DNA from 3 places in the Geobacillus sp. TFV-3 genome. Region 1 is predicted to be linked to each of the others. Evidence: riboswitches for the same ligand, from Rfam matches in the RefSeq annotation. Region 1 holds a riboswitch; each other region holds the start of a gene.

What was found. A riboswitch is a leader RNA that binds a small molecule or an ion and turns the genes downstream of it on or off. The one in region 1 is predicted to bind S-adenosylmethionine.
Region 2: it holds a riboswitch for S-adenosylmethionine, as region 1 does, so the genes downstream of both, metK (methionine adenosyltransferase) here and BJQ97_RS10640 (hypothetical protein) in region 1, are expected to answer to the same signal.
Region 3: it holds a riboswitch for S-adenosylmethionine, as region 1 does, so the genes downstream of both, BJQ97_RS13480 (bifunctional homocysteine S-methyltransferase/methylenetetrahydrofolate reductase) here and BJQ97_RS10640 (hypothetical protein) in region 1, are expected to answer to the same signal.

Annotation. Positions count from the first base shown of each region.
Region 1 covers NZ_MPSP01000001.1:2,110,797-2,118,197, forward strand. Annotated here, with positions in the region: gene BJQ97_RS10625 (PaaI family thioesterase) at 62-478, shown strand; gene BJQ97_RS10630 (PaaI family thioesterase) at 615-1,097, opposite strand; gene BJQ97_RS10635 (VOC family protein) at 1,219-1,602, opposite strand; gene BJQ97_RS10640 (hypothetical protein) at 1,622-1,954, opposite strand; SAM riboswitch class I at 2,025-2,129, opposite strand; gene opp4A (oligopeptide ABC transporter substrate-binding protein) at 2,188-3,966, opposite strand; gene BJQ97_RS10650 (ABC transporter permease) at 3,982-4,890, opposite strand; gene opp4B (oligopeptide ABC transporter permease) at 4,912-5,880, opposite strand; gene BJQ97_RS10660 (ABC transporter ATP-binding protein) at 5,897-6,823, opposite strand; gene BJQ97_RS10665 (ABC transporter ATP-binding protein) at 6,810-7,401, opposite strand, start outside.
Region 2 covers NZ_MPSP01000001.1:681,448-688,848, reverse strand. Annotated here, with positions in the region: gene mnmM (tRNA 5-(aminomethyl)-2-thiouridylate-methyltransferase MnmM) at 1-544, shown strand, start outside; gene BJQ97_RS03490 (tetraprenyl-beta-curcumene synthase family protein) at 592-1,701, opposite strand; gene BJQ97_RS03485 (gamma carbonic anhydrase) at 2,041-2,589, shown strand; gene metK (methionine adenosyltransferase) at 2,617-3,828, opposite strand; SAM riboswitch class I at 3,958-4,072, opposite strand; gene pckA (phosphoenolpyruvate carboxykinase (ATP)) at 4,556-6,142, shown strand; gene BJQ97_RS03470 (ABC transporter permease) at 6,575-7,401, opposite strand, start outside.
Region 3 covers NZ_MPSP01000001.1:2,666,284-2,673,684, forward strand. Annotated here, with positions in the region: gene BJQ97_RS13455 (ABC transporter substrate-binding protein) at 1-915, opposite strand, end outside; gene BJQ97_RS13460 (ABC transporter permease) at 916-1,719, opposite strand; gene BJQ97_RS13465 (ABC transporter permease) at 1,716-2,525, opposite strand; gene BJQ97_RS13470 (ABC transporter ATP-binding protein) at 2,522-3,583, opposite strand; gene BJQ97_RS13475 (zinc ribbon domain-containing protein) at 3,873-4,256, shown strand; SAM riboswitch class I at 4,373-4,475, shown strand; gene BJQ97_RS13480 (bifunctional homocysteine S-methyltransferase/methylenetetrahydrofolate reductase) at 4,545-6,395, shown strand; gene metH (methionine synthase) at 6,388-7,401, shown strand, end outside.

The DNA.
Region 1 (7,401 bases):
AGGAAATCGCCGCCGTTTGGCGAATAAAAAAACATGATTGACAACAGAAAGGGTGTTCCAGATGAAGCCAATGACCAACTTGCACGATGTCATCGCCGGTCAAAGCGCGCCGCCGCCGTGCGACAAGTCGCTTGGCGTCCGCTTGACGGAAGCCCGAGACGGCTGTGCGAAAGGCGTATGGACGATCAGCGAATCGCTGCTCAACGGCAACGGGGTGATTATGGGCGGATTTGTCGGAGCGGCGGCGGACATTCTCATGGCTTATGCGGTGACGACCTTGCTTCGCGATGACCAAATGCACGCCTCCATTAACTTGCAGACGACGTTTCACCGCCCGGTGGCGGCTGGAGAAGCCGAAATCGAGGCTAGGGTGGAAAAGTTCGGGAAAACCGTCGCTTATGTGACCGCCATCGTGCGGCAAAACGGCAAAGACGTGGCGAGCGCGACATCATCGGTGCTGATTATGGATAAACCGTGAAAAAAGCGCTTTTATCCATGGACCAAAGGGGAATCATGCGCGGAAAGCCGATGCCAAAGCGGCCCGGGCGCAACGAGCGAAGCACCGGAGAAAACGCTGTCAAAAACAGCCTCTCTCCGGCGCTTTTCGCTGCTTGTTAGGTGCGGACAAACGTTTTCGGCATGACGACGGCCACGACTTGGCCGCGAGCGCACAGTTCGCCGTTGGCGAACACTTCCGTATCAACTTTCCATTTTTTTGGATGAATTTCTGTCACCGTCCCGACGGCGACAAGGGGCACCCCGTGCGGCGTCGGTTTGACGAAATCAACGTGAAGCGACGCCGTGACAAAGCGCGGCGGCGTTTCCCCACTGCCTGGTTCATGGCCGTTTTTCCGATGCAACGCCAGCGCCGCTGATCCTGTCCCATGACAGTCAATAAGCGAGGCGATCAGCCCGCCGTACACAAACCCAGGAATCGCTGTATGCTCCGGGCGCGGCGTATACACCGTCACCGTCTTGTCCCCTTGCCATCCGGTGCGGAAATGGTGGCCGTGTTCATTCAGCCGCCCGCAGCCATAGCACCAGGCAAATTCATCCGGATAGTCGTCTTGAATGGCGTGAATAACTTGCGGCTCCATCTCATTTTCCTCCTCTCTCTTTTTACTATACGTGGTGCGCCTCCCATTTTCCTGCTTCTTTGGCCAAACAGCGCTGAAACGGACAAAGGCGGCCCATGCGGCCGCCTTCTCCTTGCCGGATTTATCGTCCCGGCTCGTAAAACTCGATCCATTCCCCATCCGGGCCAAGGAAAAACAAATATTTCGCCCCGTTCGGAAGCGTCGTAATGTCGTCCCAAACAAGCGGGACACCGAGCGACTTGAGCCGTTCTTTCTCTTGCTCGATGCCTTCCACCGTAAACGCCACATGGTGCACTTTTCCTTCCGTCGGCAAGTTCGGGTTGTACCCTTCGATCAACTCAACGATGATCGAACCGTCAAGTCCTAAAAACGCCAGTTTCATCGTTCCGTTCGTATGGATCATCTCGCTTAGCAGCTCAAGGCCGACGACATTTTGATAAAACTCCTTCGATGTCTCAATGTCTTTCACTTGAATGCCGACATGCTCGAACTTTTTAACTGCCATTGCTCGCTCTCCCTTTCCATTATGGACTTGAAAACACCGACCATAAATACGGCGTCATGCGCGCAGGGAAAATCTCTTTTTTCCCGAGCTCTGTCCATATGTAGCGGTCAAGGGCGTACGGTCCGTCCGCCTTCCATTCGTCCGCCTCGCTGTTGGTCAACAAAACCGAAAAGGCTGTTCCTTGCGCTTTTCCATACAAATGAACGTATCCGTCCCCGCGGTCGACATGCACCGCCGCTTGCGGGTCAAACCGGATGAGCTCCGCCTGCACGCAGCGCATCACATGAACAGCGAACGCCGCGGCCGGCAAGTGCGACACCATGCAGGCGCGGAGAGAATAAAGTTCCGCCACCGTTTCTCTCACCTCCCATCAATCAAAAACCCCCTGCGCCTCGGAATGATGCGAAGGGGGTCATGAGCCATTCTTATCATCCAAAGCGAAACCGCTTTGCGGGTGTTAGCACCTTGCCGGCGGCAGGTTGCTGTGGGGTCATCAAGCCCGTTCTCTCGCCCACTCTTGATAAGGCGTATGCAATTTGTCTTTTATGTGATCATACACAACCCGCGACAGCAACCATTTTTCGCTTATTCCGCCACTTCCGGCTGTTCTGATGTGACTCCGACGTCTTTCCATGTCAGCTTCGAGCTTGGATCGACCGTGAAGTTGGCGACGCGGTTGTTGACCGCGTAGAGGGCCGAACGATACAACGTTGGAATAACCGGCACTTCTTCGTTCATCAACTTTTGCCACTCACTATAAATTTTCCGGCGGTATTCTTTGTCAAATGCCTGCTCGGAATGGCCTTTTTCAAGCAGTTCATCGTTTTTCTCATTCACCCAGCGCGAGTAGTTGAACATGACGTTGCGGCCGTACAATCCGTACGGGTCGACGTCTGTTCCCGTCCCCCACGCGGCGGCGTACACATCGACTTTCGGATCGTCTTTTTCAACCATGTCATAGAACGAGTTAAATTCCGCCAAGCGGCCGTCCACTAATTGGACATCCAAGCCGACATCTTTCCAGCCTTGCATATAAAACTTCGCCAACGGCTCGGCAATGTCGCCGCCGCTCATCGCCAAGAAGTTGATCGTGAACTTTTTGCCGTTCGGGTCTTCGCGCAGGCCATCGCCATCCACATCTTTATAGCCGGCCTCGTCGAGCAGCTGTTTCGCTTTTTTCGGGTTATACGTGTACCCTTTGATTGTTTTATCATGATAACCCGGGAACGACGGCGGAATGAGCGTTGTCGCCGGGAAGCGCAAGCCGTGGTACAGGCGGTCGGCCACCTCTTGGTTGTTGATGGCATATGCCATCGCTTGGCGCAGCTTTTTGTTTTGGAATTTCGGGTTGTCCATCACATTTTCTTGCTTTTTCGCATCCCAATGGCCGAGTTTAAAGCCGATGTAGTTGTAGGCCAAGTCGACTTTGCCAATAAACTGAATGTTTTTCGTTCCCTTCGCATTCGGATATTGATCCGTCGGGAATTCCGCAATGTCGATATCGCCTTTTTTCAACGCTTGCAGCACCACTTTCGGGCTGACGACTTTCAGAATGACCCCTTCCAAATTCGGCTTGCCGGCCCAGTAGTCATCGTTTCGGACGAACTCCACCGATTCGCCTGGCACGATTTTCTTCACTTTAAACGGGCCAAAGCCGATCGGATTTTTTCGGATTTTATCCGATTGCGCCAATTGTTTGATTGGCACGTCTTTCAAATAATGCTTCGGCAGCGGGTACGCCCAAATGCCGGTCAACACAGACGGGTTCGCATGCTTCCATGTGATCGTCAACGTCTTTTTGTCGACCACTTTAATGCCGGCGATTTTATTGGCTTTGCCGCTATGGTATTCGTCCATGCCGACGATGTCTTGGATGAGCGCGTCGCCGTAGCGGACACCGGTATAATCTTTATGGCCGATGACCAAATACGCATACTCCAAGTCTTCCGCCGTCACCGGCTGGCCGTCATGCCAGTTGACATTGTCCTTAATGCGAATCGTCATCGTTTTTTTGTCGTCGGACAGCTCATACGTGGCGGCGCCATCGTTCGTAATTTCATAGTCGCCGTTCGTACGGAAAAGCGACTCATCAAAAAATTGCAAAATTTCAGCATCTGGAGCTCCCGTGTAAAATGCGTAGCTGAGCGTTCCTTCAAATGGCGTGTCGGACACAAGGCCGTATTTCAACACGCCGCCATCGATGATTTTCCCGTCGTTTTTCACGGTCATCGGGAATTTGCTGATGTCTTCTTTTTGCGCAGCCGGTTTGTTTTTGTCTCCTCCTCCAGTCGTCGACGAGTTGCTCGTGCATCCGGCGAGCACGAGCAAGAGCGCGGCCAGCGCCGCCAACCACTTTTTCTTCACTGTTTTCTTCCCCCTTTATCCTAATCGTTGTCTTGCATCAGCCGCACGTTTTAACGCTTGGCCGATGAAATTTATGCACAGCATCATCACTAAAATGAGCAATGATGCAGGCAGCCATACCCACCATTTGTTTTGCAGCACGTCCGGGTTGGTCGCATAGCTGACCAACGTCCCCAAGCTCGGCGTGCTTTCCGGCAGGCCGAATCCAAGGTAAGTGAGCCCGGATTCAATGCCAATGTTGCCGGCTAAATTCAACGTCAAATTGACGATGATAATGGAGCTTAAATTCGGCAAAATTTGAAACAAAATGATTTTCCAATCCGGCGTTCCAAGCGTCTTTGAGGCGCTTACGTAATCCAACTCGCGCTCAGCGAGCGTTTTCGCACGGATGAGCCGAGCTTTGCCGGTCCATAAAAATGCACTCATAATCAAAATAAACGTCATGACGTTGTATTTCGGCACAATCGCCACAAACACGATGACCAGCATCAAAAATGGCAAGACAAGAATGAAGTCGATGATGCGCATAATGACATTGTCAACCCAACCGCCGAAATAGCCGGCCACCAACCCGACAACGAGGCCGATCGCCCCAGTGATCAACGTAATGGCCAGCCCGATCGTAAAGGAATTGCGGGCGCCGATAATCAGTTGACCGAACACATCGCGGCCGCCGTAGTCAGTACCGAGCCAATGTTCCGCCGATGGCGGCGAGTGGATGGCCAAAAAGTCCACTTTCACAATTTCCTCTTGATCTAAAAAAATCGAAGCTCCATAGACGATCAGCAAAATGATGGTCAATATAATAAGAGAGACAAGAGCGAGCCGATCACGGACGAGCTCCCGCCACATAATCGAGAGGGCGGAAGGGCTTTTTTCAACGGTTATGTCGACTGGTGCAGGGCTGTTGACCTCGATTTTCATGTTCAATGCCTTCCTCCCTTCCTACTCAATGCGAATGCGCGGGTCGACCGCACTTAAAATGATGTCGGACAACAATGTCCCCACTAGCGTCGCCACGCCGGAAATCATGACGAGCGCCGTCACGACGCTGTAGTCGCGCTGCATAATCGACTGCAAAAACAACTGACCAAGCCCAGGATAGCTGTAAATCGACTCTAAAAAGACCGACCCGCCAATAAGCCCAGTAATTTCATATCCCAAAAAAGCCGCGATCGGCAAAAACGAATTGCGCAAAATGTGCCGCCAGTAAACGTGCCGCTCCGGCACTCCTTTGGCGCGTGCCGTTTTCACGAAATCTTTCACTTTCGTATCGATGATTTCGCTGCGCAAATATTGAATGGTCACAACCGTGTTAATAAGCGCTCCGGACAAGGCCGGAAGCATGAGATGGTTCAGTTTGCTTAAATAGTAGGCAAGCGTCCCTTCCTCAACTTGAATGTCCACACTCCCGCCGGTCGGAAACCAACCGAGATGAAAGCCGAAAATAAACAACATAATCAACGCAAAGATAAAGAGCGGAGTCGCATAACCAATATAGCTGTAGCCGACAATGAGCTTGTCAGCCCACGTGTCGGTCCACCGTCCGGACACGATGCCAAGCGGAATGGCGATGAGATAGGTCAAAACTAAAATAGCCGCCGATAACAATACGGTATTTCCTATTCTTCCGGCCAGCAAGTCCGTGACCGGCTGCTGATGGGTGTAAGACAGGCCGAGATCACCGTGAAGCATGTTTTTCACCCAGCGGATGTATTGAATATGTACCGGGTCGTTTAACCCAAGCTTTTCTTTCATCTCTTCCAACGTTTGCGGATCCATTTTCGGATTGGCTGCCAGTTGGCCGGTCAACGCATCGCCCGGCATCGCCTTTGCCAGCAAAAAAATGAGGACGCTTAACAAAAACAGCTGCGGAATCATGATCAAGATTCGACGCAAAATAAACTTCAGCATCGTTTCGCCTCCTTCTTTACGGAATGGCTACGGAATGAGTCGGCGAAATGGATTTAAGCGGATACGCCCGGCCGCTTTCATCAAAATAGCGCGAATACGCTTGCGCATATTCCATCTCCACCTCACGGCGCAACGCCGCCTGTCGACCGCGCTCACGCGGGTCAGCGTTCGGAATCGCGGACAAAAGCCGCTTCGTATAAATGTGTTGTGGATTCGTGAAAATATCTTCACTCGTCCCTTCCTCGACAAGCCGGCCGCGGTACATAATGCCGATCCGATCGCACATATGGCGGATGATGCCCAAATCATGGCTGATGAACAAATACGTGAGTCCATATTCTTGCTGAATATCTTTCATAAAGTTCAACACTTGCGCCTGCACCGAGACATCAAGCGCTGAAACCGGCTCGTCGGCGATGATCAGCTTCGGGTTGAGCGTGAGCGCACGGGCGATGCCGATGCGTTGGCGCTGTCCACCCGAAAACTCGTGCGGATACTTATAGATCGACTCGGCGCTTAGCCCGACCCGCTCAAGCACATACTGCACTTTGCGCCGCTCTTCTTGTGGCGACAATTTTTCAAAGTTGCGCAACGGCTCAGCGACAATATCGAGCACACGCTTGCGCGGGTTGAGAGACGAGTACGGGTCTTGAAAAATCATTTGGATGTCTTTTCGGTACGCATGAAACTGACGCCGATTCAGCTTTGTCAAGTCCGTCCCTTCAAACAGCACTTCGCCGGCCGTTGCCCGAATGAGGCCGATGATCGTGCGTCCCGTCGTCGTTTTGCCGCAGCCCGATTCCCCGACAAGTCCGTACGTTTCCCCTTGATTCAAAGAAAGGCTGACATCGTCGACCGCCTTGACATAGTCGACGATCCGGCGGAAAAAGCCGCCGCGCACCGGATAATGCACTTTTAAATGTCGCACGTTAAGAAGCACCATAATCGACCTCTCCTACTATTTGATGACCATCGGGAAAATAAAAGTATTGGTAGCATGTGCAACGCACCCAATGCCCCGGCTCCACTTCCCGCAGCTTCGGATCCGGTTCGTGCCGATCCGCCCCAATCCAGCTGATGCGCGGCTGGAAGCGGCAGCCTTGCCGCGGCAGCTTATGCAACGGGGGAACGATCCCTTGAATGACATGAAGCCGTTCCTTTTTCGTCTGCGCGGACGGGATCGACTGCAACAACGAGCGAGTGTATGGATGAAGCGGGCGGTGGAAAATGGTGTCGACATCCGCCAGCTCAACGATTTCCCCTGCGTACATGACGGCCACCCGATCCGCCATTTCCGCCACGACCCCTAAATCATGCGTGATCAAAATAACGCTCGTTTTCATTTGCTGTTGCAGTTCTTTCAAAAGTTCCATAATTTGCGCCTGAATCGTCACATCAAGCGCCGTCGTTGGCTCATCGGCGATGAGCAGCGCTGGCTCGCAAGCGATGGCAATGGCAATGACAACCCGCTGCCGCATCCCCCCAGAGAGCTCGTGCGGATAGAGATGGTACACTTTTTCC
Region 2 (7,401 bases), 1.4 Mb from region 1:
TCAAGCGGTCAACGAAGGCGACATCGCCGTCGACGCGACCGTCGGCAACGGATACGACACCGTGTATTTGGCCGAACGCGTCGGGGATTTCGGCCATGTGTTCGGCTTTGACATTCAGCCTGAGGCCATCACCGCCGCTTCCGCCCGCCTCGCGGAACATCGGCTATGCGGGCGGGCGACGTTGTTCGAGCGAAGCCATAGCGAAATGCTTGAGGCGCTTCCTGCCGATGTACACGGGCGCATCGCCGGCGCCGTGTTCAACCTCGGCTATTTGCCGGGCGGCAATAAGCAAATCGTCACCAAGCCGGAATCGACGATCGAAGCGGTCGATCAACTGCTTTCCGTCATGAAGCCGGGCGGCGTCATCGTTCTTGTCGTGTACCACGGCCATCCGGAAGGAAAGCGCGAACGCGACGCGCTCCTGGATTACGTCCGCTCTCTTGATCAACGGCGCGTCCACGCCCTGAAATACGAATTCATCAATCGGCAAAACGACCCGCCGTTTTTGCTCGCGCTCGAAACTCGGGCGGATCAGGGCGCCTGAATCGGTCGGATCTCACCCCTTTTGCCAATAAAAGCAAACGGCCGCCCTCATGAAAAGGACAGCCGTTTTTGCCGCTCCTGCCAAAAGCGGTATGCTTTTCCGTTCCAATAGAAAAACTGCGACGCCGCCCCGCCGGCGCGGACGAGCCGTCGCGCCAGCCGGCGCAGACCGCGCTGCTTTTTCACCTTGGCATCCGACAAATACAACCCAAGAAGCCCTCGGTGAATGAGGCGGTGAAACTCGCCGTGCGGCAGCGCCCCGACATGGCGGTCGGCCTCTTCGATGAAATGGCAAAGCCGCTCAAGCATCACCGTTTCATTCGGATAGTAAAAGCAAAAGTTTAAGTCGCCGCCGTCCCGGTCTTCCTCCTGATCGATCAAATAGTCGAGCAAAATGTGCAGCCCTTGAATGTATGGAAAATAGCCGTTGCGCACTTGTCTTGCCATCTCCGGCGGCAGCGATTCGCCAAACGCATAGGCGACGAGGCAGAAAATGCCGAGCGTCGAACCGGAGCAGGCGGAAAATTCATACCATTCCATCGGCGGCAAGGCGTCTTTGTATTGCGCGAACCATTTCTCCAGCCGCGGCACCCGCTCGCTCGCTTCGACATGTTTATGCACTTGCAAGTCGCAATAATATCCGGCCAATTCATGCAAAAATGGGGCAATCGTCTCATAATGGCGCACCGTCTCGAGCACCTTTTGGCACGTGCGGACGAGCGCCGGCAAATAGCCGCCGTCCTCCTGTTCGCGGCGATGGCGGTAATAGTTCGACGGCTCCGCGCCGATCGTCAAAGCGTCGGGCATCGAATCATGCAAAGCGCGAAAGTCAAGCGGATCAAGCGAGGTGCTGCGGTCGCACAAATTATCCAAATAATCGCTGATCGTCTGGTAAGCAACGATAAAGCGGATGCAATCCTCCATGTTTTCTCCAGCTAAGAGCGCCAAAATAGAGCCGCCTTCGCAATGGAACGTTTTCGACGCGATGCTCGCGAGCGCTTGGCGCCGCAATTCCGGATCGGGAATGCGCTCGGCTTGGCGCCGCCAATAGGCAAGCTCGCGGTGGACAAGCGGAAGCACGTCACGATACACCATTTTCATCAAGGCGATGGGGTTTTTCGGAATGTTCAATCGGCTCACCTCAGGTGCAAACACCATGGTCTCGTCTCCTAGCATTTCCATCTTATCGGCAACCAAAATCGTTTCGCGTCTGAACAGCCTGCGATCTCGTCTTCCAGTATTGCCATCAATGCGGCCGGGGCAAACCATAAAAGGGTTGGGCCATGGAATGAAAAAGCCGCTCAACAACGGTTCTTCCCACGTTGAGAAGCTTTGTGAAATCGGATTTTCTTCCCCTATCCCAACCACTCATCGGGCGAAAAGAAACGTTTTTCACCCATCCCGATTAGGCGCGCTCGCTTTCGTTGGCGATTTGGACGCAACGTTGTACAATACATGGTGAACGATCGATTTTGCAACAGAAAGGAACGAACGCCCATGATTTACCCATACAAAGGCAAAACGCCGCAAATTGCCGCCTCCGCCTTTATCGCCGACTATGTGACGATCACCGGCGATGTCGTGATCGGCGAAGAGACGAGCATTTGGTTCAACACCGTCATTCGCGGCGACGTGGCGCCGACCATCATCGGCAACCGGGTCAATATTCAAGATAACTCAATTTTGCATCAAAGTCCAAACAATCCGCTTATCATTGAAGACGGCGTGACGGTCGGCCATCAAGTCATTTTGCACAGCGCCATCGTGCGCCAAAACTCGCTGATCGGCATGGGCTCGATCATTTTGGACCGCGCGGAAATCGGGGAAGGCGCGTTTATCGGCGCCGGCAGTTTAGTGCCGCCGGGCAAAAAAATTCCGCCCAACACGCTCGCCCTCGGCCGGCCGGCGAAAGTCGTCCGCGAGCTGACGGACGACGACATCCGTGAAATGGAGCGCATCCGCCGCGAATATGTCGAGAAAGGGCAGTATTACAAAGCGCTGCAGCAACAGCGGACATCGTGCGCCAACAAAAAAGAGCTGCCGTGATCAGGTTAGGCAGCTCTTTTTCTTTCATCACTTATCCGCCAACGCCAGCGCTTGTTCTTTCAACAAGGCGGCTTTGTCGGTGCGCTCCCACGGCAGGTCGATGTCCGTACGCCCAAAATGGCCGTAAGCGGCCGTCTGTTTGTAAATCGGGCGGCGCAAGTCGAGCATTTTGATGATGCCCGCCGGGCGGAGATCGAAGTTGTTGCGCACGACTTCAACCAAAATGTCTTCCGACACTTTGCCCGTGCCGAACGTATCGATCGAAATCGAGACCGGGCGGGCAACGCCAATCGCGTAGGCGAGCTGCACTTCGCATTTATCGGCCAATCCTGCCGCAACGATGTTTTTCGCGACATAGCGGGCCGCATACGCCGCCGAACGGTCGACTTTCGTCGGATCTTTGCCCGAGAACGCGCCGCCGCCGTGGCGGGCGTAGCCGCCGTACGTATCGACAATGATTTTCCGCCCCGTCAATCCGGCATCCCCTTGCGGACCGCCGATGACAAACCGCCCTGTCGGGTTGATGAAATAGTTCGTGTTCTCATCCAGCAGTTCCGCCGGCACGACCGGCTTGATGACATGCTCCTTAATGTCGCGTTGGATTTGATCCTGCGTAATTTCCGGATGGTGCTGCGCGGAAACGACGATCGTATCGACGCGCACCGGTTTGCCGTTTTCATCGTATTCAATCGTCACTTGCGTTTTCCCGTCCGGCCGCAAGTACGGCAGGACGTCCGTTTTGCGCACTTCCGCCAAGCGGCGCGCCAAGCGGTGCGCAAGCGAAATCGGCAACGGCATCAATTCTTCCGTCTCATTGCAGGCAAAACCAAACATGAGCCCTTGGTCGCCGGCGCCGATCGCTTCAATTTCCTCGTCAGTCATTTGGCCTTCACGCGCCTCGAGCGCTCGGTCAACCCCCATCGCAATGTCCGGCGATTGTTCGTCAATCGACGTCAACACCGCGCACGTATCGGCGTCAAACCCGTATTTGGCGCGCGTGTAGCCGATCTCCCGGACCGTATCGCGGACGATGCGCGGAATGTCCACGTACGTTGATGTCGTGATTTCCCCGCTGACGAGCACAAGTCCCGTCGTGACGCTCGTTTCGCAGGCGACGCGGGCGTTCGGGTCTTTTTCCAAAATGGCATCCAAAATCGCATCAGAAATTTGGTCGCAAATTTTATCCGGATGTCCTTCCGTCACAGACTCTGAAGTAAACAAGCGGCGTTTGGCTGACATTCGGTTTGTTTCCTCCTCTTGGCATAATGTGGCGACACGGAACTCATTTCCCTTTTTCCCTTCGCAATATAAAAAACCTTTCCTGTAACGGCTGAGGAAAGGTCATGGCAATCGTATTGCTTCCTTTCACTCTTATCGTTCAAGGACTGCGCCTTGCCACAGGTTAGCACCATTTCACACATGTAAAGTTGTGACGGTTGCTGGGTTTCATCGGGCCTGTCCCTCCACCGGCTCGGGATAAGAGTATCCGTTCAATGACTTATCATATCGCAATGGAATCGGCAAAGTCAACTATCAAAATTCATTTTTTATCATTTCCAGCCGCGAAAATTCTTTCCTCTAAAAGGCTGGTGAAGAAACCACTGTTCTTCTCCAATCAGTGGTTCTCCGTGAAAATGAAGGACCGGCTTTGCAGGATTTCTCAATTTGAAAAACATCGCTGGAGAGCGGCATTTTCAGTTAAATCACCAGTCCTCTAAAAGGCTGGTGATTTAGTGAAAAGTCGCGGAAAACGGACTCCCTTCTCAAATTGAGAAGTCCTGTAAAATCAACGCTTCTCTTTCATCCGAAAGCAACGGGTTCGGCGAAATCGGTCGTTTTTCACCATCCCTCTAAGGAAATGGGGAAAAATAAAGTTTGAAAAACCCACACAATTAGTATGGACTATTAATAAAAATGTGTTATACTATTTTCAAGAGTGATTATAAAAAGAAGGCAGGTTTTGAATATGGGGATCGCAAACATGACAAATAAGCTTGATGTATTGCTGCAAAAACCGTACGTTCGCCATCAACTGTCCGTCGCCGAGCTCGTCGAGAAAGTGCTGCAGCGGAATGAAGGACGGCTGACCCACACCGGGGCGGTCGCGGTGACAACCGGCAAGTACACCGGACGGTCGCCGAAAGACAAATACATCGTCGAAGAACCATCAACGAAGCAAACGATCGACTGGGGAGCGGTCAACCAACCGATGTCTCCGGAGACGTTTGATAAACTGTACGACAAAGTGCTCGATTATTTAATGAAGAAAGATGAGCTGTTCGTGTTTAAAGGCTTTGCCGGCGCCGATCCGAAATATCGGCTGCCGATTCAAGTCGTCAACGAATTCGCTTGGCACAACTTGTTCGTCCATCAGCTGTTCATCCGCCCGAGCGCCGAGGAGCTCGCCGCGCATGAGCCGCAATTTACGGTCATTTGCGCGCCGAACTTTAAAGCCGACCCGAATGTGGACGGCACGCGCTCGGAAGCGTTCATCATCATCTCGTTTGAACGGCGCACCGTGTTGATCGGCGGCACCGAATATGCCGGAGAAATGAAAAAATCGATTTTCTCGGTGATGAACTATTTGCTGCCGGAACAAGGCATCCTGCCGATGCACTGCTCGGCCAACGTCGGCCAGGAAGGCGACGTCGCCCTCTTTTTCGGCTTGTCGGGAACGGGAAAAACGACGCTTTCGACCGACCCGAACCGCCGCTTGATCGGCGATGACGAACACGGCTGGTCAAGCCGAGGCATTTTCAACATCGAAGGCGGCTGCTATGCAAAATGCATCCATCTATCGCGTGAAAAAGAGCCGCAAATTTTTGACGCCATCGGCTTCGGCGCGGTGCTCGAAAACGTCATCCTCGATGACGCGACGCGCGTGCCGAATTACGACGACGGCACGCTGACGGAAAACACGCGCGCCGCCTACCCGCTTCAAGCGATCCAAAACATCATCGATCCGAGCGTCGCCGGCCATCCGTCCACGATCGTGTTTTTGACGGCCGATGCGTTCGGCGTCCTGCCGCCGATCAGCAAGCTGACGCGTGAACAGGCGATGTACCATTTCTTGAGCGGCTACACAAGCAAGCTCGCCGGCACCGAACGCGGCGTCACTGAACCGGAAGCGACGTTCTCGACATGCTTTGGCGCGCCGTTTTTGCCGCGCCCGGCCGTCGAATACGCGGAAATGCTCGGGCAAAAAATCGCCGAACACAACGTCCGCGTCTTTTTGGTCAACACCGGCTGGACCGGGGGGCCGTACGGCGTCGGCAGCCGCATGAAGCTCGCCTACACCCGCGCGATGGTGCAAGCCGCCGTCGAAGGGGAGCTCGACAACGTCGAGACGGTGCAAGACCCGATTTTCGGCCTCGCCATCCCGGCGCACGTCCCGGGCGTGCCCGATGACGTCCTTCAGCCGCAAAACACATGGGCCGACAAACAGGCGTACGAACAAAAAGCGAAAGAGCTGGCGCAAAAGTTCCGCGCCAACTTCCAAAAATTCGCCCACATCGATCCGTCCATTGAAAAACTCGGCGGACCGCTCGTTTAACAAGAACCCGGCCGGACAGGGAGCCGTTCCCTGTCCGGCCGTTTTTTCTGTTCTTTCCTTTGCTTTGGACTCCGACACTGAATCCTTTGGTGAACTACCCGCCACCTACACTTCGCTTAGAGGTGGAGGCTTCAAGCGACTTGTGCGTGTTTGCTGAACGGTAAGCCACACACAAGAACCCTTTACGCTTCCCTTCATTCCGAAGGTGTCCGTTCTAACCATAGACTATCATATTCGTTGGCGATTGGCAACCGAAATTCATCTCCCGCCTACTCACTGGGCTGTGCCCTTCACGTTCCTTGAGGCGGGAGACTTCTTTCGGAAATTACGTTAAAATAAGCTGTATTGCCCATACTATCAAGTTTATATCCTTTGTATACCACTTATTTTTAGGATAGCCTATTTATAAAGTACAAATTCAAAATCGCTCTGCTACGGCGGAAAAGAAGCGGTTTTTCCCGCTGAACTCCGCTGTTTTTTCCGCTGCTTCCGTTTTCCTTTTTCGTCGATCACTTGCTCTAACCCTTTTCCCATTAATTTGAAGGCAAAAATCGCAACGATAAAGGCAACACACGGCCCGACAACAATCCATTGGTCAAGCATCATTTCCCGATAGGAAAGACCGATCAAGCCGGACCATTCGTTCGAAAGAGAGATCGCCACCTTCTCCGGAGGGCCCAACCCATCGGAATTGTCGATAATTTTTACGCCTCCTAGCAAAATTTGAAACGCTCCGAGATGCACAAGCAGCAAGAGCGACTGCACCGTCTGCTGGATAAACAGTAAAAACAGCCGCGGCCGCATATACGGGAGAACGTGCTTGCGGATGAGCCAAAAGTTATTAGCTCCCATCAGCCGGGAAGAAACGACAAATTCATTTTGTAAAAAGACAGCGATATCATTGCCGATGACCAGCATTAACGGCGGAAGCGCAACAGCCGCCAACACCAATATTTGTTTTATCAACACTTCCATTCCGGCTCCTTGCTCCTCCAATGGAATGAAAGCAAAAAAGAGCATCGTTAAAAATATCGCTGGCACAAAACGAAATGCGCGGACGATGGACTCGGCAATAAAACGAAATTTCTGTAAATAAAAAGCATAAATGATTCCGCCGACCGTCCCGAACGCCAGCCGCAGCAAACTGACTGCCAACGCGGTGAAAATCGTATATTTCGCCCCGTCGATGACTTTCCAAAACACATCTTCGCCTTGGCGGTCGACGCCAAACAGATGGACCCAGCTCGGCGGGTACGGTG
Region 3 (7,401 bases), 560 kb from region 1:
TTTGTTCGGCGTCGAATAGCCGACATACTCGGCGTTTTGCGCCGCGTGTTTCGGGTCGAGCATAAAATTGATAAACGCATGCGCCCCTTCGATGTTTTTCGCTGTTTTCGGAATGACCATGTTGTCAAACCATAAGTTGGAGCCTTCTTTCGGCACGACATAGTCGAGCTTGTCATTTTCCGCGATGATTTCCGCCGCATCGCCCGACCAGACGACACCAACGGCCGCTTCCTCATTGGCGAGAAGCATCTTGATTTCATCGCCGACAATCGCCTTCACATTGGGCATGAGCCGATCGAGCTTTCGCTTTGCTTCTTGCAGATGGGCTTTGTTCGTCTCATTGAGCGAATAGCCGAGGCTGTTTAACGCCATGCCCATTACTTCGCGCGCTCCGTCGACAAGCAAAATTTGATTGCGCAAGTCCGGGTCCCATAAGTCGTTCCAGCTGGTGATTGTCTTGCCGCCAAGCATTTTCTTGTTGTAGACGATGCCGACCGTCCCCCAAAAATACGGCACCGAATACCGGTTGTGCGGATCAAACGACAAGTTGAGAAACCGCGGTTCAATATATTTTAGATTCGGCAGCTTGTCGTGATCGAGCGGCAGGAGCAGTTTTTCCTCGATCATTTTGCTGATGGCGTAGTCCGACGGAACGGCGACATCAAACGTCGTCCCGCCTTGGGCGATTTTCGCCATCATCGCTTCATTGGAATCAAACGTCTGGTAAATGACTTTCCAACCCGTTTCTTTCTCAAATTGACGAATGAGCGCGGGGTCAATATAATCGCCCCAGTTGTAAACGGTCACTGTTTTGCCACTGCCGTACCCTTCCGCTTCGTTCAACCGCTCGGTGATAAACATGAGAGCGAACGCCGCGATGAACACGGCCGCAAACCCTTCAACAAGCCGTTTCACCTACTTTCGCCCCCCTATTCCGTACACTCGGCCGCCTTTTTGACTGAGCACATAATAGCCGACGACAAGCAGCATCGTAAAGAAAAATAACAGCGTCGACAGGGCGTTAATGGACAGCGAAATGCCTTGGCGCGCCCGCGAATAAATTTCCACCGACAGCGTTGAAAAGCCGTTGCCGGTGACGAAAAACGTCACGGCAAAATCATCGAGCGAATACGTGAGCGCCATGAAAAAGCCCGCCCATATGCTCGGCGCCAAAAACGGCAGCACCACGCCCGACAGCACTTGCCAAGGCCCCGCCCCTAAATCGCGCGCCGCATCGATCAACGTCGGGCTCATTTCCTCCAGTTTAGGGAGCACCATCAATACAACAATCGGCACGCTAAAAGCGATATGGGACAACAGCACAGATGTAAACCCTAGTTGAATGCCAGCGATCGTAAACAACAGCAAAAACGAAGCGCCGATGATGACGTCCGGGCTGACGATCAGCACGTTGTTGAGGGCGAGAAGGGCGTTTTTCGCCCGCTGCCGCTTGACATAGTAAATCGCCAATGCCCCCATGACTCCTAAAATCGTGGCGATCGCCGCGGACAATAAGGCGATGACAATCGTATTCAGCACGATCATCAACAATCGATCGTCCGACAATACATCCCGATACCATTTCAAGGTGAACGATTGAAAATCGTGCATCGCCCCGCCGCTGTTGAACGAATAATACATCAAATAGACAATCGGCGTATACATCACGGCAAACACGACCAAAAGATACACGCGCCCCCACCAATGTGTCCGTTTCATCGGCTTCCCTCTTTCCTTCCAGTTCCTGTCAAGACGACAATGACGGCCATCGCCGCCATTAAGACAACGGCGATCGTCGCCCCCATCCCCCAATCTTGTGTGACAAGGAAGTGCTGCTCGATGGCGGTGCCGAGCGTAATGACGCGGTTGCCCGCGACAAGACGCGTAATCATAAACAACGACAGCGCTGGGATGAATACCGCTTGGCAGCCGGCCTTCACCCCGCCAAGCGTGAGCGGGAAGACGACGCGGCGAAACGTCGTCCACGCCGAAGCGCCTAAATCTCGGGCTGCATCAATGAGCGACGGCGGCAATTCTTCCAGAGCATTAAAAATCGGCAGCACCATAAACGGAATAAAAATGTACACCGATACAAACACAAAGCTGAAATCGGTAAACAACAGCTGCCGTGCGCCGATGCCAAGCGTCTGCAACAGGGCGTTGGCCAAACCGTACGTGCCGAACAGCCCTAAAAACGCATACACCTTCAGCAGCAAATTCACCCACATCGGCAAGATGAGCAGCAACAGCCATAACTGCTTGTGCTTCGTTTTTGTCAGCCAATAGGCAGTCGGATAGCCAATCAACAGCGACACAAGGGTAATCAAAAACGCGTACCAAAACGAATACGCCATCATTTTTACATAAATGGGCGTCATCACTTTTTCATAATTGGCCAATGTCCAATGTCCATCTATATCCAAAAACGATTCGTATAATAAAAAGACGATTGGAGCGATGACAAACAATACCAACCAAATGCCATAAGGAACTAAATACCAGTTCCGCCACGTCCGCTCCATCATTCGCTCCCGTCCTCCCTTTCGGCCCGCATGACGTGAATCGCTTCCGGTTCAAAACGAAGGCCGACCGTTTCCCCGACTTCCGCCTTTTTCGTCGAATGGACAAGCCATTCATTCCCGTTTTCATCGTAGCCGCAAATTTCATAATGGACGCCGCGGAATAAGAGCGAATCGACACGAATAACGATCTGGCCGGCTTCCGGCGCTGCGAGTTCCAAATCTTCCGGGCGGATGACGACGTCGACCGGTTCATTCGGGGCAAAGCCGCGGTCGACGCAAACGAAGCGCTGGCCGGCAAACTCGACAAGAAAATCTTCGATCATGCGCCCTGGTAGAATGTTCGATTCCCCGATAAAATCGGCGACAAACCGGTTCACTGGCTCATCGTAAATTTCTTTTGGGGTTCCAAACTGCTGAATTTTCCCTTTATTTAGAACAAAAATGTAATCAGACATCGCCAGCGCTTCTTCTTGATCATGCGTGACGAAAATAAACGTGATCCCCAACCGGCGCTGCAGTTCACGAAGTTCGTACTGCATTTCCGTCCGCAGCTTCAAATCCAACGCCGACAGCGGCTCATCCAGAAGCAGCACTTCCGGCTCATTCACAATCGCCCGGGCAATCGCGACGCGCTGCCGCTGGCCGCCGGACATCTCTTGAATGCGGCGGCGCTCATATCCTTCCAAGTTGACAAACTGGAGCGCTTCGCTCACTTTGCGGTGAATGTCTGCTTCTTTCATTTTTTTCACGCGCAAGCCAAAGGCGACGTTTTCAAATACGTCAAGATGCGGAAACAAGGCGTAATCTTGAAAAACAGTATTGACTTGCCGCTTGTTCGGCGGGACGTTCTGAATCGGCTTCCCATGGAAATAAATCGTTCCTTGCGTTGGCTCGATAAACCCCGCAATCAGCCGCAAAATCGTCGTCTTCCCGCACCCCGACGGCCCAAGCAGCGTATAAAACTTTCCGCGCTCAATCGCAAAGCTGACATCATCCAATACAGTCATGCCGTCATATTCCTTCGTCACTCGCTCGAAGCGGATGATTTCTTCTCCGTTCACTTCCAGCCCCCCGTCTTCTTCATTTCTATCATTCCTAATTAGAACATAGGGGCAGCGAAAGTGCAACGACAAAACGATCGTTGAACCATCTTCCCGCCCATGCCAATGCTAAAAAATAAAAAAACGGCTGACCATTCGGATTGGATCAGGAAGCCGCAACATTTTCTTCGCTCAAGTCAATAGATCGAAAACACCCTTTTCTCCCGAGCTGGACTAACAGTTGAGGATAGTAAAAACCAGTTTTTTCTATTATAATGGAGTTACGATATATTGGTTAGGAGGAATAAACTTGAAAAGCATCAAACCCGGCCGCGGCCCGTCGATGCAAGGATTGATTGGAAGCATCGCCGCTGTGTTGTTCGGCATCTTTTGGATGGTGATGGCATTCTCCATCACCGCTGATTCGCCGTTTCCCGCCGCCCGCTTTTTTCCGTTTTTCGGCCTTGTCGTCATCGCCATCGGCGTGTTTCAAGGGATTTATCATTACAAAAACGCGACGGGAAAACAGCGCATGTCCTTGTTGGACATTGTCGACAGCGAGGAAGAGCCCGACCCGCTGAACGTCCGATTCGGAAGCCATAAACAGCCAAACAAGCATTGTCCTCATTGCGGCGGGCATGTGCGGCACGATTTCCAATTTTGCCCCCGATGTGGGAAAGCGCTTCTCCCTTGATTCGGGAAATTCTTTTTTTTGAAATTTCCTTGCTTCACCGTATTGAATAATTTCGAAAAATACATTAAATTATATAGTAATCATCAAAACGTCACCGCACAAATTTCATACCGGCATTCTTATCAAGAGAGGGGGAGGGACTGGCCCGGTGAACCCTCAGCAACCTGGCCCGCGGCCAAGGTGCTAAATCCAGACAGGCGGAAGCCTGGAAGATAAGAAGAAGCGAATGAAAAGTCTTCTTCTTAGAAGGCTTTTTTCTTTTACTACGGAGAAACGGGGGAATGGAACGTGGGATTGCTGGATGAGTTGAAAAAACGCATTCTCATCGCTGACGGAGCGATGGGGACGCTTCTATATTCGCACGGCATCGACCGTTGTTTTGAAGAATTGAATCTATCCAATCCAGATGAAATCGTTCATATTCACGAGGCGTATATCGCCGCGGGCGCCGATGTCATTCAGACGAATACATACGGCGCCAACTATGTGAAACTCGCCCGCTACGGCTTGCAAGACGATGTGCCGGCGATCAATCGCGCCGCTGTTAGGCTGGCGAAACAAGCAACCAACGGGAGAGCATACGTGCTCGGGACGATCGGAGGGCTGCGAACGTTAAACAAAAGCGTCGTCACGCTCGAAGAAGTGAAGCGGACATTTCGCGAGCAGCTGTTTGTGTTGCTAGCGGAAGGGGTTGATGGCGTACTGCTCGAGACGTATTACGATTTGGAAGAGTTGGAGACAGTGCTTGCCATCGCCCGCAAAGAGACTGACTTGCCGCTTATCGCTCACGTCTCGCTTCATGAAGTCGGCGTCTTGCAAGATGGCACGCCGCTCGCGGACGCCCTTGCCCGCCTAGAGGCGCTCGGGGCCGATGTCGTCGGGCTCAACTGCCGGCTGGGGCCGTACTATATGCTTCAGTCGCTCGAGGAAGTGCCGCTGCCAAAGCAGGCGTTTTTGTCGGCCTACCCGAACGCCAGCCTTCCAGATTACCGCGACGGCCGGCTTGTCTATGAGACGAACGCTGAATATTTCGAGGAAACGGCCAAAGCGTTCCGCGACCAAGGGGTGCGCTTGATCGGCGGGTGCTGCGGCACGACGCCGAAACATATTGAAGCGATGGCAAAAGCGCTCTCCGACCGAACGCCGGTGACGGAAAAAACGGTGAAACGGCGCGCCATCTCTGTATCTGTTTCCGCTGACATCCCGTCAGCGGCCACGCCTCTTCCCGAGCTCGCCCGCACGCGCCGCTCGGTCATTGTGGAGCTGGATCCGCCGAAAAAATTGGGGATTGACAAGTTTCTTGCCGGGGCGAAGGCGCTCCATGACGCCGGCATCGACGCGCTGACGTTGGCTGACAACTCGCTCGCCACGCCGCGCATCAGCAACGCCGCTGTCGCCACGATCATCAAGGAGCGGCTCGGCGTCCGCCCGCTTGTGCATATTACATGCCGCGATCGCAATTTGATCGGCTTGCAGTCGCATTTGATGGGCTTGCATACGCTCGGCATCACCGACGTGCTCGCCATTACCGGCGATCCGTCGAAAATCGGCGACTTCCCGGGAGCGACGTCGGTGTATGATGTCTCCTCGTTCGATTTGATCCGCTTGATCCGCCAGTTTAACGAAGGGATGGCATACTCGGGCAAACCGCTTGGGCAAAAAACGAATTTCTCGATCGGCGCGGCGTTCAATCCGAACGTTCGCCATTTGGATAAAGCGGTCGAGCGGATGGAGAAAAAAATTCAGTGCGGCGCTCACTATTTCTTGACCCAACCCGTTTACTCGGAAGAAAAAATCGTACAAATATACGAGGCGACGAAACACCTTGACACGCCGATTTACATCGGCATTATGCCGCTTGTGAGCGCGCGCAACGCCGAGTTTTTGCATCATGAAGTGCCGGGGATCACCCTTTCCGATGAAATTCGCGCCCGCATGGCCGCCTGCGGCGGCGACCCGGTGCAAGCAGCGCGCGAAGGGATCGCCATCGCAAAATCGCTCATTGACGCTACGTTCGATTTGTTTAACGGCATTTATTTGATCACGCCGTTTTTGCGCTATGACATGACGGTCGAGCTTGTCCGCTACATTCACGAAAAAGAAGCGGCCGCGAAAGAAAGGAAGGTTGTTCATGGCTAAGGTCACCTTAGAACAGCAGCTGAAGAAAAAAATTCTTGTCATCGACGGCGCCATGGGCACGATGATCCAAAACGCGAATTTATCGGCCGCCGACTTTGGCGGCGAGGCGTATGAAGGATGCAATGAATATTTGACATTGACCGCCCCGCATGTCATCCGCGGCATCCATGAAGCGTACTTGGACGCCGGCGCTGATATCATTGAAACGAACACGTTCGGGGCGACACGCATCGTGCTGGATGAATACGGCCTAGGTCATTTAGCGCTTGAGCTGAACATCGAAGCGGCCAAGCTCGCCAAGCAAGCAGCGGAATCGTTTTCGACGCTGGACTGGCCGCGCTTTGTCGCTGGTTCGATGGGCCCGACGACGAAAACGTTGTCGGTCACAGGCGGGGCGACGTTTGATGAGCTTGTCGCCGCCTACGAAGAACAGGCGCGTGGGCTGTTGTTGGGCGGCGTCGACCTTCTTCTGCTCGAGACGTGCCAAGATACACTCAATGTCAAAGCCGGTTTTCTCGGCATTTCCAAAGCGTTTGAGACAGTCGGCCGCCGCGTGCCGCTCATGATTTCCGGCACGATCGAACCGATGGGCACGACGCTTGCCGGGCAGGCGATCGATGCATTTTTCATCTCGGTGCGCCATATGAAGCCGATCGCCGTCGGCTTAAACTGCGCGACCGGCCCGGAGTTTATGACCGACCATTTGCGCACGCTCGCCTCGCTTGCAGATACGGCGGTCAGCTGTTACCCGAACGCCGGTCTGCCGGATGAGGAAGGCCGCTACCATGAAACGCCGGACATGCTGGCGGAGAAAATCCGCCGCTTTGCCGAAAAGGGATGGATCAACATCGTCGGCGGGTGCTGCGGCACGACGCCCGACCATATTCGCGCCATTGCCGAAGCGGTGCGTGATCTTCCACCGCGGGCAATCCCGTCTTCGTTTGATGTGCACGCCGTCTCGGGCATCGATGCGCTCATTTATGATGAAACGATGCGCCCGCTCTTC